DNA from 3 places in the Kurthia sp. ISK08 genome. Region 2 is predicted to be linked to each of the others. Evidence: riboswitches for the same ligand, from Rfam matches in the RefSeq annotation. Region 2 holds a riboswitch; each other region holds the start of a gene.
The links. Region 2 has a riboswitch for thiamine pyrophosphate ahead of tenA (thiaminase II). Riboswitches for the same ligand answer to the same signal wherever they lie in the genome.
Positions count from the first base shown of each region.

Region 1: linked by a shared signal. The riboswitch ahead of ACKVQX_RS07930 (ABC transporter ATP-binding protein) and the one ahead of tenA (thiaminase II) in region 2 are both predicted to bind thiamine pyrophosphate.
Region 3: linked by a shared signal. The riboswitch ahead of ACKVQX_RS03685 (3-oxoacyl-ACP reductase) and the one ahead of tenA (thiaminase II) in region 2 are both predicted to bind thiamine pyrophosphate.

Region 1 covers NZ_JBJXHL010000003.1:260,499-266,829, forward strand. Annotated here, with positions in the region: gene leuB (3-isopropylmalate dehydrogenase) at 1-696, shown strand, start outside; gene leuC (3-isopropylmalate dehydratase large subunit) at 716-2,125, shown strand; gene leuD (3-isopropylmalate dehydratase small subunit) at 2,138-2,728, shown strand; gene ACKVQX_RS07920 (RNA polymerase sigma factor) at 2,865-3,377, shown strand; gene ACKVQX_RS07925 (TIGR04104 family putative zinc finger protein) at 3,364-4,647, shown strand; TPP riboswitch at 4,710-4,818, shown strand; TPP riboswitch at 4,884-4,991, shown strand; gene ACKVQX_RS07930 (ABC transporter ATP-binding protein) at 5,013-5,789, shown strand; gene ACKVQX_RS07935 (ABC transporter permease) at 5,786-6,331, shown strand, end outside.
Region 2 covers NZ_JBJXHL010000003.1:97,158-103,488, reverse strand. Annotated here, with positions in the region: gene ACKVQX_RS07075 (PTS fructose transporter subunit IIABC) at 1-37, opposite strand, end outside; gene pfkB (1-phosphofructokinase) at 50-964, opposite strand; gene ACKVQX_RS07065 (ring-cleaving dioxygenase) at 1,132-2,118, opposite strand; gene ACKVQX_RS07060 (MarR family winged helix-turn-helix transcriptional regulator) at 2,137-2,568, opposite strand; gene ACKVQX_RS07055 (diguanylate cyclase) at 2,692-4,506, opposite strand; gene tenA (thiaminase II) at 4,613-5,311, opposite strand; TPP riboswitch at 5,411-5,514, opposite strand; gene ACKVQX_RS07045 (2-isopropylmalate synthase) at 5,582-6,331, opposite strand, start outside.
Region 3 covers NZ_JBJXHL010000002.1:5,192-11,522, forward strand. Annotated here, with positions in the region: gene menD (2-succinyl-5-enolpyruvyl-6-hydroxy-3-cyclohexene-1-carboxylic-acid synthase) at 1-1,159, shown strand, start outside; gene menH (2-succinyl-6-hydroxy-2,4-cyclohexadiene-1-carboxylate synthase) at 1,147-1,968, shown strand; gene menB (1,4-dihydroxy-2-naphthoyl-CoA synthase) at 1,987-2,805, shown strand; gene ACKVQX_RS03680 (NtaA/DmoA family FMN-dependent monooxygenase) at 2,867-4,171, opposite strand; gene ACKVQX_RS03685 (3-oxoacyl-ACP reductase) at 4,202-4,954, opposite strand; TPP riboswitch at 5,068-5,167, opposite strand; gene ACKVQX_RS03690 (PfkB family carbohydrate kinase) at 5,317-6,331, shown strand, end outside.

The sequences.
Region 1 (6,331 bases), 160 kb from region 2:
ATCGTTCGAGAATTAACAGGCGGTTTATATTTTGGAGAACGTCATCGTACAGAGAACGAAGCACTTGATTCATTAACTTATACAAGAGAAGAAATCGAACGAATCGTCGATAATGCCTTCACACTAGCACGCTTACGTCGTAAAAAACTAACATCGGTTGATAAAGCCAATGTACTTGATACATCACGTTTATGGCGTGATATCGTAGATGAGAAAAAATCACAATATCCAGATGTAGAGGTAGAGCATAGTTTAGTTGATTCAACAGCAATGAAGCTAATTACAGCACCTGCAGAATATGATGTCATTGTGACAGAGAATATGTTTGGTGACATCCTAAGTGACGAAGCATCAGTTATTACAGGTTCATTAGGTGTATTACCTTCTGCAAGTATGCGTGCAGATAACTTCGGTTTATACGAGCCCGTACATGGTTCAGCACCTGAAATTGCTGGTAAAGGGATTGCAAACCCAGCAGCAACAATTCTTTCGGCAGCGATGATGTTACAATATTCATTTGGTTTATTAGAAGAAGCAAAAGCAATTGAAGACGCAGTGGCAGCTGTTTACGAAAAAGGATTCTTTACAGGTGATATGGCGCCAAAAGGTGTAGAAGCACTCTCTACAAATGACTGGACAGAAAAAGTATTACATGAAATCGAATCAGCTTATGTAAAAGAACAAACATTTATTTAATGATGATGAGGTGAAGAATATGGGGAAAAATATTATTGAAAAAGTATGGGATCAACATATTGTCTATCAAGAAGAAGGAAAACCAGATTTATTATATATTGATTTACATTTAGTACATGAAGTGACGTCACCACAAGCATTTGAAGGACTTCGTTTAAATAATCGTGTATTACGTCGTCCTGATTTAACATTTGCGACAATGGATCACAACGTACCAACGAAGAATTTACCAATAATCAATGACCCAATTGCAAAAAAGCAAATTACAACACTTGCGGATAACTGTAAAGAATTCGGTGTTGAATTGGCTGACATGGGGCATCCAGATCAAGGGATTGTCCACGTTATTGGACCACAACTTGGTTTAACACAACCAGGTAAAACAATCGTTTGTGGTGATTCACATACATCAACACATGGTGCATTCGGTGCGATTGCATTCGGAATTGGTACATCAGAAGTAGAACACGTCATGTCCACACAAACACTTTGGCAAGCAAAGCCAAAAACATTAGAAATTCGTGTAACAGGCGAGCTTGGTTTTGGCGTAACAGCAAAAGACGTCATTTTAGCGATTATTGCAAAATTCGGCATTGATGTTGGTACAGGGTACATTGCAGAATTCACAGGTGATGCGATTCATCAATTATCAATGGAAGAACGTATGACGATTTGTAATATGTCGATTGAAGCAGGTGCAAAAGCAGGTTTAATTAGTCCAGACGAAACAACGGTTGAATATTTACGCGGACGTAAATATGCACCACAAGGCGAAGCATTTGAACAAGCTGCGAAAGAATGGTTAGCACTTGCAACAGACGCAGATGCAACGTATGATCGTACAGTCGTTATTGATGGTTCTGAAATTGAACCATTCGTTACATGGGGAACAAATCCTTCAATGGGTACCGGGATTTCAAAAACAGTTCCATTTGCAAAAGATTTAGCAGATGAATCAGACCGTCAAGCGCTTGAAAAAGCACTAACATATATGGATTTAGAGCAAGGAACACCAATCGAAGACATCGCAATTCAACATGTATTCATCGGTTCTTGTACAAACTCTCGTCTACATGATTTACGTGCCGCTGCAGAAGTCATTCAAGGTAAAAAAGTAGCAGACGGTGTACGTGCTATTGTCGTACCAGGTTCTTATTCTGTGAAGCAATTAGCAGAAGCAGAAGGTTTAGACAAAATCTTCTTAGATGCAGGATTTGAATGGCGTGAATCAGGTTGTTCGATGTGTTTAGCAATGAATGAAGATGTTGTACCTGCAGGTGAGCGTTGTGCTTCTACATCGAATCGTAACTTTGAAGGTCGTCAAGGTGCAGGATCACGTACACACCTTGTAAGTCCGCCAATGGCAGCCGCAGCCGCAATCGCAGGCCATTTTGTTGATGTACGAAAAGTAATGAACGTACCTGTATAGGAGGGGAATTGTATGGAACCAATTAATATCGTAAAAAGTATTGTGACACCATTAAATCGTAAAAATGTCGATACAGACCAGATTATTTCAAAAGAGTTTTTAAAACGTATTGAACGTACAGGTTTTGGTCAATATGTATTCTATCATTGGCGTTTTGATGCAAATGATCAGCCAATCCAAGACTTCGTATTAAATCAGCCAAAATATGATGGTTCATCTATTTTAGTAGCACATGATAACTTCGGGTGTGGTTCATCGCGTGAACACGCACCATGGGCGATTTTAGACTACGGTTTCCGCGTTGTTATCGCACCAAGTTTTGCAGATATTTTCCATAATAACTGCTTCAAAAATGGAATTTTGCCGATTGAGTTACCTGTTGAACAAGTAGAGGCGATTTTAGCAAAAGCAGAGGCAGAAGATTTACAAGCCGTTGTAAATTTAGAGGAGCAAACCGTAACAGCTGGCGAAGATGTTTATCGTTTTGACATCGATCCTTACTATAAAAAAATGTTAATCAACGGTTGGGATGAAATTTCGTTGACGTTCCAATACGAAGAGTACATTTCAAAATTCGAACAACGTAAAGCACAAACTGTATAAATTAAGATAAGCTATCTATGGATGTTGGGGATTCCCAATCATTCAATAGATAGCTTTTTTATTTTTTTTTAATATTTTCAAAAAAATGAAACCTTTTATAAAAAGTATGCGACGATAGAGGTGAAGGGGTGAAAATATGACGATGGAAGAACTGATTGAGGCATATGCAGATTATTGTTATCGTGTCGCTTTTATTTATGTAAAAGACCACGGGGCAGCAGAAGAAATTGTACAAGATGTTCTACTCGCACATTATCGAAATGAACATGCTTTTGAACAACGTGCCTCTTTAAGAACGTATTTAGCCAAAATAACCGTACATAAAAGTCAAGATTATTTACGAAAGAAGAAAGGGAAGTGGCGCTTCTTTTTTACAAAAGAGAAGGAAGTCGACATAGGCGATTCGACGATTAACCCAGCGAATCTTTATGGAAGAAAAGAAAGAAATGGAGAAGTAGTAGATGCTGTTTTACAACTGGATGAAAAGTATCGTGCCATTATTTTATTTCATTATTTTGAGGAATATACGCTTGCAGAAATTAGTGAGATTTTATCGATTCCACTGAACACTGTAAAAACGCGTCACCAGCGTGCGAAACAACAACTCAAACAATCGTTAAAGGAGGTTTATTTTGATGAAGAATTTTAAACAATCATTTCAACGAGAGATGAATCAATATAAAATGTCAGAACAGGCAAAAGAGCGAATGATTCAAAAAGGAAAAAAAGAGAGAAGAAAAGTCATCTATAAACCCCTCCTATTAACTGCTTGTATGATGGTCGTATTCGCTGGCATTCTTCTTATGATTTTCCAACAACAAACGACACGCGTTGGACAAGCAGAAGATGGGATTCAGTCGATTCGAATTGATACAGAAGCGCGTTATGAAGAAGACGGAACAACATTAACGAATCAATGGTTTTCAAGCGAGCGAGAACTATCTTCTTCTAAATTTGAAGCATTTCAAAAAAAATTAAATGCGAGTCCTGTTATAAAAAAAGAAATAGAACCACCTTCTTTATACTATGTTGTCGAAGTAACGAAAGAGAACAACGAAGTCGAAACCTTTTTACTATTTTCGAATGACGAAGATACACAGTATTATGTAAAAGAACTTGATACAGATAAGATTTATAAATGGGTTGACAGTGTAGAGGAAACGGAACTCTTTTTCAAATTAAAACCAAGTGTTATGGAGATAGCACTCATCGCATTTATTTTATGTATACCCACTTTATTTTCAACATTATTCATTGAAAAAGAGAAGAAAGAACCCTATGAATATCAAAATAAAGTGAAAAATATTTTCGGGAAAATAGCATTCGTTACGACTATGCTTTTTGCATGGTACGTCATTTGGAAAACCAGAAATATTTTTTATGGTTTATTAATCTTTACATTTGCATCAATTATCGGTTCATTCAATAAAAACCATATTCGAATGAGCCGTCCAAATGCGATGAAGTTATTAGAAGGAACGAAGGATATACTGAGTTACACATATGCCTTTACAATATTTATTTTTATACTGTACCGTAATCAAAACGCTCTATACGTAGGAATTGCCTTTATTGTTTTAAGCTTTATTTTATGGTTTGTCATGAAAAATCGTGAAGAAGTAACGTGTCCACATTGCGACGAAGTGCTCGACTATCGGACGACGTGGAAACTTCAGTGGGGTATGAAGAAATATCAAGCATGTGGACATTGTGCACAACCGATTTATTTAAACAAAAGACGTATTGATCTACAAAGCTTCCTGCTAAGTCTTGTGTTAGGCGCATTATCAATCGGAGCGCATCTGTACGGAATTCATACAGCGTATATTATCGGTGTTATCATCGTTTATATGATTTACTTTATGTTATTTTCACCGCTCTTTATTCGTGTCGACAAAGAGGACAAACCACTTTGGTGATGAAAATAAAACCAACTATTGCATAAATTACTAGGGAGTGCTATACTCACCTTAACAAAATCATAGTGTGCTAGGAGTGCTGGTGTTGCCAGCTGAGATGGAGCCGTAAGCTCTGGATTCTTTCAACCTGATCTAGTTCATACTAGCGTAGGGAAGCCGTTTCGACCGAAAAAACAATTTCAGGTCCCTGTTTCGATACGTGTATGGAGACAGGGGCTTTTTCTAATTTCATAATGCTTCACCACTAGGGGTGCCGTTTTTACGTGCTGAGAGAGGTTTCGACACCTTAACCCTTATTACCTGATCTAGTTCGGACTAGCGTAGGGAAGTGGCATGCGATGATTCTGTCATTTGCAGCCATTTCGATTCTTTGTCGAGATGGCTTTTTTTATAGAGGAGGAAGATCATTGGAGAGTTTAGCTTTACAAGATGTCTGTTTTCGTTACGAAGAACAACCCATTTTAGACCATGTTCATTTTTCCATTCAAGAAGGTGAATTCGTTTCGTTAATTGGTCCGAGTGGTTGCGGAAAAAGTACGATTTTCCGTCTCATTACAGGTCTATCTCAGGCACAGTCGGGACAAGTGACCGTAGCGAAACAACCTGTAGGCTATATGCCACAGCAAGATTTACTGCTCCCTTGGCGAACTGTATTACAAAATACATTATTGCCATTAGAATGTCAGCGAATACCGAAAAAGAGAGCAGAAGAACAGAGTAAGGCGTTACTCGAGGAATTTGGTCTAGGAGCTTACATGCATAAAAAACCAAAAGACTTATCGGGTGGCATGCGCCAACGTGTTGCCTTCATTCGTGCATTGAATGCTTCACAAGATGTACTGTTACTCGATGAACCATTTAGTGCACTTGATGCACTGACGAAGATGGAGTTACAAGATTGGTTATACATACAAGCGAAGAAATGGCGTAAAACCATTTTATTTATTACGCATGATGTGGATGAAGCGCTCTATTTATCAGATCGTATTCTAACTGTACAGCAGACACCAATTCATACGCTACACGAAACGATTGTCCCAATGGAACATAAAAGACAGCGTTCAGATTTAGCAAGTAAGGAGGTGCAAGACGTGAAGCAACAACTGATTTACATGTTGCAACAAGGACGTCAGCAATTATGAGAAAAAATGCACCTGCGATTTACGTGAGTGTGGGACTGCTACTCATTTGGGAAGTATTTGCGCGCTGGCTAAATGAGATGTACATCTTACCGTCTCCAACAGCCATCTTACAAAAGATGTGGGATTTTAGAGAAGCTCTATTTACCGTCCATTTACCTGCAACACTACAAGTACTTTGGATTGGTTTACTAATTTCAATTATTTTAGGCATTGGCCTCGCGATTATGATGCACCTCAGTCATTGGTCGGAGCGCGCATTCTATCCGCTACTCGTCGCGTCACAGACGATTCCCATTACAGCACTCGCGCCCATTTTTGTTTTATGGTTCGGTTACACGATTTGGAGTAAAGTGCTTGTGACTGTCCTCATTGCGTTTTTCCCGATTGCGATGAGTATGTTTGATGGACTGCGTAGTACAAAGCGTGAACTAGAAGAACTCATGCGAACGTACGGGGCGACAAAATGGCAAATTTTTTGGAAGCTACAACTTCCGTCAGCGCTACCACAGCTATTCTCTGCTTTTAAAATCGCTGTACCGCTC
Region 2 (6,331 bases):
GTATCGTATCGAGAGGCATCAATTCTGTAATTTTCATGTGTTTCACCTCTTAAATTGTTTGAATTTCGACTTGTGGAACGAGTTTTTCTACTTCTTCTTTATGGCATAAATCTTCTTTAAAAGCTGTAGCACTACCTGAAGCAACGCCGTAACGGAATGCATCTTGTAAACTTTGCTGTTGTGCTAATTGAGCAACCATACCTGCCACAAGTGAATCGCCAGCTCCTACTGTATTGACAACTTGTCCTTTAGGAGCTTTTGCCAGAAATTGTGTGTCACTACTCACACATACTGCACCTTCACCACCAAGCGATACAATTACAAGTGATACATCTTGTTCTGTTAATTTTTTTGCATGTGCTACAGCTTGTTCCAATGTGTCGATTGTATCTCCTACTAATTCACCTAACTCGTGCTGATTCGGTTTAATAAAGTACGGTTGATATTGTAAAAGTTGTTTTAAGCGTGGTCCTGACGTATCGAGTACCCACTTTGCACCGGTTAATGCACAACTTTTTTGAAGTTGTTCAAAGAAGCCATTTGTCACTGTTTCTGGAATACTTCCTGATACTACAACCCAATCATCTTCTTTTGCGTGTAATTGTAGAAAATGTAGTAGTTGCTCTATTTCTTGACTTTGCAGTGTGGGTGCTGGGCCATTCAGTTCCGTCTCTTGCTGTGATTTAATTTTGACATTAATCCGCGTTACACTATCTACTTGAATGAATGCAGAAGGTACTTGTTCTCTTTGTAAAAACTGTTGAATATAATCACCTGTAAAGCCTCCGACAAAACCGAGTGCTGTAGCGTCTACTTCCATTCGTTTGAGTACACGTGAAATATTAATGCCTTTACCACCAGGGTAATAACTTACTTCTTTTGCACGGTTTAACGTATTCGCTTGAAAATCATCTACATATGGAATGTAGTCAATTGACGGTGCAAATGTAACAGTATAAATCATCGAATCCCCCCTCCATCTCTTTTTTAATACTCTAATCTATAACCTTTTACCCGATTGGATTCGGGATTAAAACGCTATTTGGTTATAACTGCTATACCTTTACCCTTTCAGAAGAAATTTAATATAAAAAAAGAGAATCACCTATAAAGATGATTCTCGCTTGTTCATTATTCGTATTCTTTTTCAAATGTTTTTGTTGAGCGCACTGTATCAAAATGACGAACAACACTTTCGATATAATCACGTTTTGGTTCTAAGAATGGTGGAAGTGATAATTTTTCACCCAATGTTTCATAAGGTTCATCTCCCATAAATCCTGGACCGTCCGTTGCGAACTCAAATAGAATGCCTTGTGCTACACGTGCATAAAGTGATTCAAAGAAGTGACGATTCACATAACCCGATGTATTAAATCCGATTTCTTCCATTCGTTTTGTCCAGTAGTCTAACACTTCACGGTCCTCTACTCGGAACGCCGCATGGTGAACAGTTCCAAAACCTTGTCGACCATTTGGTGATGTTTCATCGTGTTTCACAATAACACGCGCACCATTTCCGCCTGTTCCTACTTCAAATAGATGAAAGTCTCCTTCTTGTGCGACTTCTTTAAATAATAGTGCTTGTTCTAGCATCATTTTAAAATATTTAAAATCAGCAATGGTAATTTCGATTGGTCCTAAACCAGTAATCGCATATTCAAGTGGGATTGGACCGTTTTGCCATGGTGTACCACTTTTAATCCCTTCATTATGTTCATCTGATACAAGTTGGTATCGTTGATCATCAAAATCAGTAAATGGTAATACTTTTACACCAAATTGTGTTTGAATACCGTCGTGTTTTACACCTAAACGTGTAAAGCGTTTTGCCCAATATTCAAGTGCTGCATCATCTGGTACACGGAAACCTGTACGTGAAATCTCGTTTGTACCATGTGTTCCTTTTGGAATTCCTGGGAAGTCAAAGAATGTCATATCTGTTCCAGCTGAACCTCGATCATCCGCAAAGAATGTATGGTATGTTTGAATATCATCTTGATTGACTGTTTTTTTCACTAAACGCATACCTAATACATTCGTAAAAAATTCATAGTTTTTTTCTGCGCTACTTGTAATAGCTGTGACGTGATGGATACCTTTTAATTGTTGATTCATGATTATTTCCTCCGTTAATTACATATTTTTGGCGTGTAATCCTACTGTTTTTAAAGCTGTAATGAGTTGCTGTTTTTCATGTTCATCTACAACATTAAATAGCTTTTCAACTAATGCTTCATGTTGTGGAAAAATACGTTCAATAAATGAGCATCCTTCTTCTGTAAGTGCTGCAAACGTGACGCGTCGATCGGTTGGACAGGCTACGCGCTCGACATAGCCTTTTTGTTGTAATTTATCAACAACATATGTGATACTGCCACTCGTAATTAAAATCTTCTCACCAATGCGTTGAATCGGTTGATCTCCTTTATGATAAAGCAATTCTAATACCGCAAATTCTGTTAAATTCAGCTGATAGCGTTGCATGTCCTTTCGCAATACTTCTTCAACTGTCTGAGACGCTCGAAGTAGAACCGTCAATGCTTTTAGCGATAATTCTTTTGACATTTTATCCACTCCTTTTATCTCGAATTAAAATATCTTGAATTAAAGATAACATGGATTAAAAATACTGTCAATTAAAAAAGACACAACTTACAGCATGAATTCTCACACTATAAGTTGTGTTTGCTAATGTAAATTTTTTACTCGAACACAGTTGCGCCCTGCATTTTTTGCTTCATATAATTGTTGGTCTGCTATTTTTACAAATTCAGTTGTATTAGTAAATTGCGCTTCTGTCAACGCAACTCCTCCTACACTAATTGTTACAACTTTACATTCACGCCCTAAATGTTCTAGCTCTGCTTTTTCAACTGCATTCCTCATATACTCTGCAATATCGAAAGCTTCGCTATAAGTCGTAGCATCTAACAAAACAACAAACTCTTCTCCACCATAACGCATTAATTCCGCACGAGCAGGTAACGCATCTGTTAAAATTTTTACAAGGTTTTTTAATAGTTGGTCACCTAAAATATGACCATAATAGTCATTATATTTTTTAAACTCATCGACATCTAAAATTAAAATAGCAAAAGGTACTTTCGTGTCTTTATAGTGTTTATATAACTTTTCTAAACTACTACTTAAATAATGACGATTAAAAACTCCTGTAAGACTATCTAATAAAGCTAGTTCACGTAATTTTTCATTACTTTCTTCCAATTGTTTCGTTCGGATGCGAATTTTTTCATCCAAAGATTCATTGAGGGAAATCAATTCTTTATTCAGTTGTTCAACTTGTAACCATTGTAGAGCAAATTTCCGACAAAATAGTATACACTGGATACTAATAAAAATGCCTAGCATGATAAAAGTAAGATGAATTGAATTTCCAGCTGCCGAAACGCGAATCATGTCATGTATGGCCCCTACAAATACTAATAGTATCCCCCCAAGTGTAATCACTTGTGTCAAATCATGCCAATTTATTTTTCTAATAACACTTACAAGTAAAAAGATATAAAAAACATACATAAAAATCAAAATAATATTAAATAATTTTTGATACATGACCGTAGAAGAAAATGCCGTAAAGAAAATAATTACAATCATTATATAGTTATAAAAAGTAATGAATTTTTTCGGGACCGCTTCGCTAAACATTTTATATACATAGCCTACATAGAACAACATAACAATTTGAGGCATAATAAATGTTAGACGTAGAGCCACGCTCCAATCTAGTTGGTTTAAAAAGGCTGTATATAAATAATAGTCCGTGAAAAAACCCCATAGACTTGTTGCTGCACAAAACATGCCATAAGCTAAAAATTCCTTTTGTTTTCTTCTAAATGCATAAAAAAGTAATGAAATACATGCAGTTAATGTAATACAGCCAATTAAAAAGACTTGCCAAAACTCATGTTGCTGTTGCTTTTTCACGATAATTTGTTCATTACCGATAGATATACTTTTCCTCAAACCACCACTTACATTCTCAAAACTAATCATTTGAAACGTAATTTGCAACGTCGTTTGATCTACAAGAAAACCAGGTATTTGTGGTTTCATTTGTTGTACAGCTGTCTTATTACTTTTTAGGAGGCTTCCATTCTCTTTGATAAGTACATTATTTACATATAAATTATAGCTACTATATTGAAAAGGTATATAAAATTTTAAATAGCGGCCAACAAAAGATTCAGGAACTTTAATCGTTGTACTATAAGTCGCACGATCAGAATCAATATTTAAACGCTGATTTAGCATATAAGGTACTTTGACAATATCGCTGTTTCCAAGCTTAATTTCTTCTTTCATGTCTTGTGGATCAAACAATTCACCACGTATAAAGTTCCAGTTTCCATTTAAATTTTCATAAAAAGTATCGTAATTTGAATGACGAAAATCATGTGTTGTCATTGTGGTAGCAAAACTCATCGGAGCGTACGTCATAAAAAGTATACAGAATGATAAAAGTGATACAAACCATTTTTTCATTTACGCCCCTCCTTTACATCCGTTAGTTATTCCCTTTTTCTTATAAAATTACTACTTATTCATAAAAAAACACCCACCGAATAAATTTCAGTGGGTGTTCATTCTATTATATAGAACTGATTTTGTCAGCTTGAAGTTCCTGAGGCCAGTGAGAAATTGTGTTCCCCATCTCCCAGAACAAATATTCAAAGCGAGTTGTTTGTAAGAAAATTTCTTTAACATGTGCCAGTTCATCACCTGTTAAATCAGCTGCTAACTCATCCATCAAATCAATCATATTTTGTGCGCTATGTTCAAATGCCGGTTCACTATACATACGCACCCAGTCACCGTAAAGTGGATGATCGACAGCTCCAGGAATTTGTGCGAGTTCACGTCCAATCTCTAAATAGCTCCAAGCACATGGTAAGATAGCTGCGATCACATGCGCAAGTGAGCCATTCTGCGCTTCTGATAACATATAACGAGTATAAGCTATCGTTGTCGGCGCTTCTTTTGCTTCACGCATCTCTTGCTCTGAAATCCCAAAACGCTCTGCATATTTACGATGCAGTGCCATCTCAATTGATAGCGTATGATGGACTGAAGCTGACAAGCGTGTCATAACATCTAAATCGCGTGCTTTTTGAATCCCAATCGCAAACACTTTTGCATATTGAATTAAATATAAATAATCTTGAATCATGTAGTGACGAAATTTCTCTGGTTCTAATGTTCCGTGACCAATTCCTTGTACGAATGGATGTGCGTGATTTGCACGCCAAATCGGTCGAATTTCCTCAATTAATTGCTCTGAAAACTTCATCTTTTTTCTCTCCCTTTTCACAAACACGAAGGAAACAAAAAGGCCACTCACCGCATTACGAAAATCGTAAAAGACGGAGAATGACCTGCAAATAATATGCTAAAAATGTCACTTCTTCCTTACGACAGTGCGAACTGTATCAAGTTAGAGGGTTAAGCTACTGCTCTCTCAGCCAATTCTATATGGCACCCCTAGTAGTGATTGTTTGTGTATTTAATTGTTAGTACACACCTATCATCTATGACAACAATTGGAAAGTCAAGCGATTTTTTAAACAGGTTCTGGAATCGAGATGAACTGATCGACAACAATCGTATTAATCGCATTAATATAAGCAAGTGCACTCGCTTTAATGACATCTGTATCAGAAGCTTTTGCAATATATGTTTCGCCTTCATATTCAACTTGTAACTTCACTTTACCGATAGCTTCTTTACCGCGTGTCACACTTGAAATTTTGTATTCAAGTAGCTTTACTTCGAATGCTGTTACTTCTTGTAGCGCTGAATACAATGCATCAATTGAACCTGAGCCAACTGTCGCTGCTTTCAGTACTTCCTCACCGCGACGTACCTTCACACTTGCAGACGGGAAGATTTGATTCGAAATCACTTGAATGTCTTCTAAGTGGTAGAAAGCATCACTATGAAGCGCAACTTTTGCATCTTCATTTGTACGTTTGAAATAATTTTCTACTAAAATGAATAGGTCATGGTTATACACTTCTTTTTTCGTATCAGCCAACTTTAAGAAATCCGCAAAAACCTCTTCAAATTGATCTGGTGTTAAGTTGCCTAACGCTAAGTTTTCAAGTGCATTTTTCACCGCATGACGACCAGAACGAGCTGTTAATACTAATTCCATATCGTCTAAACCAACCTCTGTTGGGCTCACGATTTCATAAGCATCACGTGATTTTAATAGACCATCTTGGTGAATACCAGATGAATGCGCAAAGGCATTGTCGCCTGTGATTGCTTTATTTACTTGTACATCAAGTCCCATTAAGCTCGAAACGAT
Region 3 (6,331 bases), on a different contig from region 2:
TTTTCATCAGTCATTTACTGCGAAACTCGTACCAAGTAATGATGCACTACAATTTTGGAAAGAGGCTATTCAACAAGCTAGAAAAGGTTTTGTTGTAATAGGGGAATTAGCAGAAGGTACAGATTTAAACGAAGTTTGGTCATTTATTCGTACATTAAAGTGGCCTGTCTTAGTTGAAAGTTTATCGCAGCTACGTACCCAAGTGCCAAATGACTGTAAGCATTATGTGATTGAACATTATGATAGTATCTTAAAAAATGATGTATTTAAAAAGAACATGCATCCAGATACGGTCATTCGATTTGGTGCGCAGCCTGTTTCAAAGCCGCTAACACTATTTTTAAAAGTCGTGAAACCACGTACTTTTATTACAGTAGATGAAGATAGTTTATTTAGAGATCCATTAGGTGTTACAACTACACACATTCAAGCAGAAATCGGTTCTTGGATGTCTGATTTTAATGTAGATGAGATGAACTATGACGCGGAGTACCAACAAATCTTTACACGGGCAAATGAAATTGCATGTCAACATGTGAAGGCCTATATTGCTAAAGAACATGATGAAGGTGCATTGGCAGGAATGCTGTTTGAATGTTTACCAGATCAAAGTGATTTAGTTGTGAGCAGTAGTATGCCAATACGTGATGTAGATACATTCTTCTACCAAACAGAACGTGATATTCGTATATTTGCGAATCGTGGTGCAAATGGTATTGATGGTGTTGTATCTACTGCAATTGGCGCGCAATTAGGTACGATGCGCGACACGTATTTATTAATTGGTGATTTAGCGTTTTTACATGATGCGAATGGTTTGCTTGCGAGTCGTTATCAAGATACACAGTTAACGATTATTGTGATGAACAATGATGGTGGTGGTATTTTCTCTTATTTAGCACAATCGTCTGTTGAAGCGCATTATGAACAACTATTTGGTACACCTACAGGACTTGGCTTTGAGGAATTGGCACGTATGTATGACGCACAGTATGAGCATGTTCATACGAAGGAAGAATTTAAGTCTGTTTTACAACAACCGAAAGAAAAAAATCTTCGAATCATTGAAGTACAAACGAATCGTGAAGATAATGTTGTCACACATCGTAAACTATGGGCAAGCATGAATGAGGAGCTTAATCAATTATGGCAAGTGTAATAACGAATATACGTGGCATTGATGTACATTATGAAGTGCACAATGCACGACAAGAACAAACAATTGTCTTTTTACATGGCTTTACAGGTAGTACACGCACGTGGGATGAAGTGATTGAACAACTTCCTGCTACACATCGTCTGATTACAATTGACTTAGTTGGACATGGTCAGACGGATGCACCGAAATTATTGCGCTATTATTCTATGCAAGAACAAGTTGAAATACTAGAAGCCTTCTTCGAATGGAAACAAATCGAACAATTCGATTTAATTGGTTATTCAATGGGAGGACGTGTGGCGTTAGCTTATGCAATGAATTATCCACAACGTATTCATACGCTAATTTTAGAAAATGCGTCACCGGGTTTAAAAACGATTGAAGAACGTGAGCAGCGTATTCAGTTGGATCATTTACTGGCAGATCGAATTGAACAGCGAGGTATTGTGGATTTTGTTGATTATTGGCAAGATATCCCACTATTCCAAACACAAAAGTTATTATCTGAAGAAAAGCAACATGCGATTCGAGAAGAACGCTTGAACCAACAAGAGATTGGCTTAGCGAATAGTTTACGTGGAATGGGAACAGGGCAACAAAATTCATATTGGCCGGAGTTGTCAAAATTCGAGAAAAATGTGGTATTATTAAATGGAGAGCTTGACTTGAAGTTTATAACAATTTCTGAGCAGATGAAGGGACTATTTCCAAATGCTCAACAAATTGTGGTACCAAAAGTTGGGCATGCAATTCATGTGGAAAATCCACAATCTTTTGCTACAATAGTAAAAGAGCAATTACATCTATAATAGTAGGAGGAGTTCATAATGACTCGTCAATGGGTAACAGAACATGTCTATGAAGACATTAAATATGAATCATACAATGGAATCGCAAAAATTACGATTAACCGTCCAGAGGTTCGTAATGCATTCCGTCCAAAAACAACTGCTGAAATGATTGATGCTTTCACACGTGCGCGTGATGATGCGAAAATCGGTGCAATCATCTTAACAGGTGAAGGCGAAAAAGCATTCTGTTCAGGCGGTGACCAAAAAGTACGTGGTAACGGTGGTTACGTAGGTGACGATAATATTCCACGTCTAAATGTATTAGATTTACAAACATTAATTCGTAAAATTCCAAAACCAGTAGTTGCGATGGTAGCAGGTTATGCAATCGGTGGAGGTCACGTATTACATGTTGTTTGTGACTTAACAATCGCAGCTGATAATGCACGCTTCGGTCAAACAGGTCCTCGCGTAGGTTCATTTGACGGTGGTTACGGTGCAGGTTACTTAGCACGTATTATCGGTCATAAAAAAGCACGTGAAATTTGGTTCTTATGCCGTCAATATGATGCACAAGAAGCACTTGATATGGGCTTAGTTAATACAGTAGTACCTTACGAGCAGTTAGAAGACGAAACAGTGAAATGGTGTGAAGAAATGCTTGCACTGTCACCAATGGCTCTTCGTATGTTAAAAGGTGCATTCAATGCAGATTCAGACGGTCTTGCAGGTATTCAACAACTTGCAGGTGACGCAACACTTCTTTACTACACATCAGATGAAGCAAAAGAAGGTCGCGATGCATTCAAAGAAAAACGTCAACCAGACTTCGGTCAGTTCCCACGTTTCCCATAGAACTTAAATGATTATAAAAAGTAGCGTAGACCTTTGGATGGTTTACGCTACTTTTTTATTATCATAATCCCATGCGTTCACGGAATGTATGCTCCATGTAAGCCTCTCTAAAAAGTCCTCTTTTTTGCATTTCAGGAACAATCATTTCAACAAAATCTTCTAAACTATCAGGTAATGTTGGAGGCATGAGGTTAAATCCATCAGCTACGCCTTCCTTAAACCAGATCTCCATTTGGTCTACAATTTCCTTTGGTGTACCAATCAATGTACAATGTCCACCGCCAGCATTTAAGTAACCGAGTAATTCTTTCACTGTTGGATCGGTATCACGAATGATTTCTAGAATCGTTTCATAGCGTCCCACAGGTCCATTGAATGCTTCTACAGAAGGTAATGGAGGGATCTTTTCATCAATATTCCAATTTAAGCAGTCTTGCTGAATAAATGAGCTTAATTGTTTTAAAGCAACTTCAATTGGGAGAGCTTGGTCCAATGCTTCCTTTTTAGCTAAAGCTTCTTCATGTGTATGACCTACATATGTTACTAATCCAGGTAAAATTTTAATATGTTTCTTAGGTTTAGATGATTTTTCAATTGCGTCATTTAATTTATGTCGAAAATTTTTAGCTTGCTTGAGGTTCCAAGAGACTGAATAGACTACTTCAGCATGATTAGCAGCTAAAGCAACGCCCTGTTTTGAAGCACCTGCTTGCATTTTGACCGGTGCACCTTGTGGACTTTTTGGTACAGTAGAAGGACCTGCAACTTGAAAATAATGACCACTGTGATTAAAAGAGTGAATATTTGAAGCATTGATAATTTTATTTTCTTCACGATTATAGACAAAATCACAAGCATCCCAAGATAAAAATAGTTGATCCATAAGTATCGAAAATTCTTCAGCTTTTTCATAGCGTTGATTATGGGGAGGTAATGCTTCCATACTGTGATTACGAGCTTCATTATCACTCATTGATGTAACGAGATTCCAACCTACGCGCCCCTCGGTGAGATGGTCCAAACTTAATAGTTGTCTAGAAACTGTATAGGGATTAGAGAACGTACTTGAAATAGTGGCAACTAAACCAATATGATGCGTTACTTGAGAAATAGCTGTTAAATTAATTAGCGGATCAAACCAAAATGCAGGCATGACTTGTGCATCATTTGCTGGAAAAGCATGATGATCTGCAAAAAATACAGCGTCTAACAATCCTTTTTCCGCTAGTTGAGCTAATTCTTGATAATAAGAGATACTTCCAATATCCTCAATGCGTGAATTGTCCATTAGCCAAGCTGCTTGATGATGACCACAACCATATAGTAAAACACCTATATGTAACTGTTTTTCTGTAGTTTTTAACATGATTTACACCTCGATTTATTTGGATAGGGATTAGTTCATTGTTAAACCACCATCTACTGTAAAGTTTTGTCCTGTAATTCCATGTGCTTTTTCGGAACATAGATAAGCTACCATATTGGCAACATCTTGTGGCGTGGTTACTTTTCTTAAAGGTGTAGATTGAGAGATTAAATCGAATACTTCAGGTGTTGTAACAGCACTGGCATCTGTTGTTTTTAAAAGACCTCCTGAAACAACATTTGCTCGGATGCCATAGACGCCTAATTCTGAAGCGAGATTACGTGTGAAACCAATCAAAGCTGCTTTAGCAGTTGTGTATTCATGGTAGGGTACGACAGGATTTTGAAATAAATTAGTACCAATGCTAATAATGCTACCGTTTTTTCTTTCAATAAACTGTGGAATCACACTCTGGCTTGTATTGAATGCCGCTTTTAACGTACCATCCAGCTGTTTTTGATAATCATCCCAAGAAAGGTCTTTGAAAGATTTTTGTTTAATCGGATCGAATTTAAAGTCGATTAATGCATTATTTACAACAGCGTCTATTTGACCAAAGTGTTCTGTTGCCATGTTCATTAATTGATCGACTTCTTTTCGATTCGTTACATCAGCTTGAATAGCAATGGCTTTGTCTTCACCAATTTCAGCTACTAATTTTTCAGCAGCTTCTTTACTTTGATAATAATTAATGACAACTTGAAAATCTTGTTGTGCAAGTGTTTTGACAATAACTGCACCTAACCCTCTACTCCCACCTGTAACTACTACTGTTTTTTTCATTCAAAACAACTCCTCTTATTTATTTCAACTTAAATAAAAAATACACAACCTTCGTAGGAAAGTTGTGTATAACAAATCATTGCATAACAAAAAAGTACAGACTTTTTTCAGTATGTATAGAATTGACACTTTCCTACGCTAGTATTAACTAGTTCAGGTTCAAAGGGTTTGAGTAGGACTCATCTCAGTTAAATAACACCCCTAGTGTAGACCTATTAAGTTACATTGAATACTAACTTATAAGGTTTATATTGTCAAATTTGTTTATTATTTATATTGATATTAAACAAAAGTTTGTTTTTATAAACATTTGACACTAGACTTAATTTTGTTTATGATGTAAACAAATAAAACTTAGGGTGATGACATTGACGGAGAGAGAACAAGCACTGATTCAACTCATTAAGGAAAACCCGTTTATGCAGCAACAAGAGATGGCTGAAAAATTAGAAATGTCGAGACCGGCTCTAGCTAACTTAATATCGGGGTTAGTGAAAAAGGGTAAGATTATAGGGAGAGCGTACGTATTGCCAAAAGAAAATAAAATTATATGTATTGGTGGAGCCAATATGGACCGAAAACTTCATTTGAAGGGACAGGTTCAGATGGGGACATCAAATCCTGTAACATCTACAGAAAGTGTAGGTGGCGTAGCGCGAAATATTGCTGAAAACTTGGGAAGACTTGGACATCAAGTGAGTTTACTGACGACTGCTGGAAAAGATTCTGATTGGCAAGCAATTGTTGCAGCTTCGAATGCTTTCATTCATTTAGAAGAAGTCGAGCAGTTGGAACAATGTTCAACAGGTTCTTACACAGCCATTATGGATGAACAAGGCGAATTGGTTATGGCAACAGCGAATATGGACGTCTATGATGCATTAACACCACAAATTCTAATGAAGCATGAACATGTTTTATCGACTGCTCCGGCAATTATAGTTGATTTGAATTGTCCGAAAGAAACAGTTGATTATATTCAACAATTTGCAGTAACGAGAGAAGTACCTCTTATTATTGTGCCGGTATCTTCTCCAAAGATGAACCGTATGCCAACAACATTAGAAGGCGTTACATGGTTCATCTGTAATACAGATGAAGCCGAAACATTAACAAATCGTACGATTACATCAGAAGCAGATTATTTACAAGCAATTCAAGAGATCGCTCAGATGGGCGTAGAAAATGTCGTAATTACAGCTGGCGCAAAGGGAGTTTATGCTGCAAACAAGAACTTGATGCCAACACATTTTGAAGCACGAGCAGCAAATCAAATTGAGGATGTTACAGGCGCAGGAGATGCATTCGTCTCAGCAGTTGTACATGCTTGGTTAGAGAAGTACACATTTGAACAGACGATTCAAGCAGGATTAATCA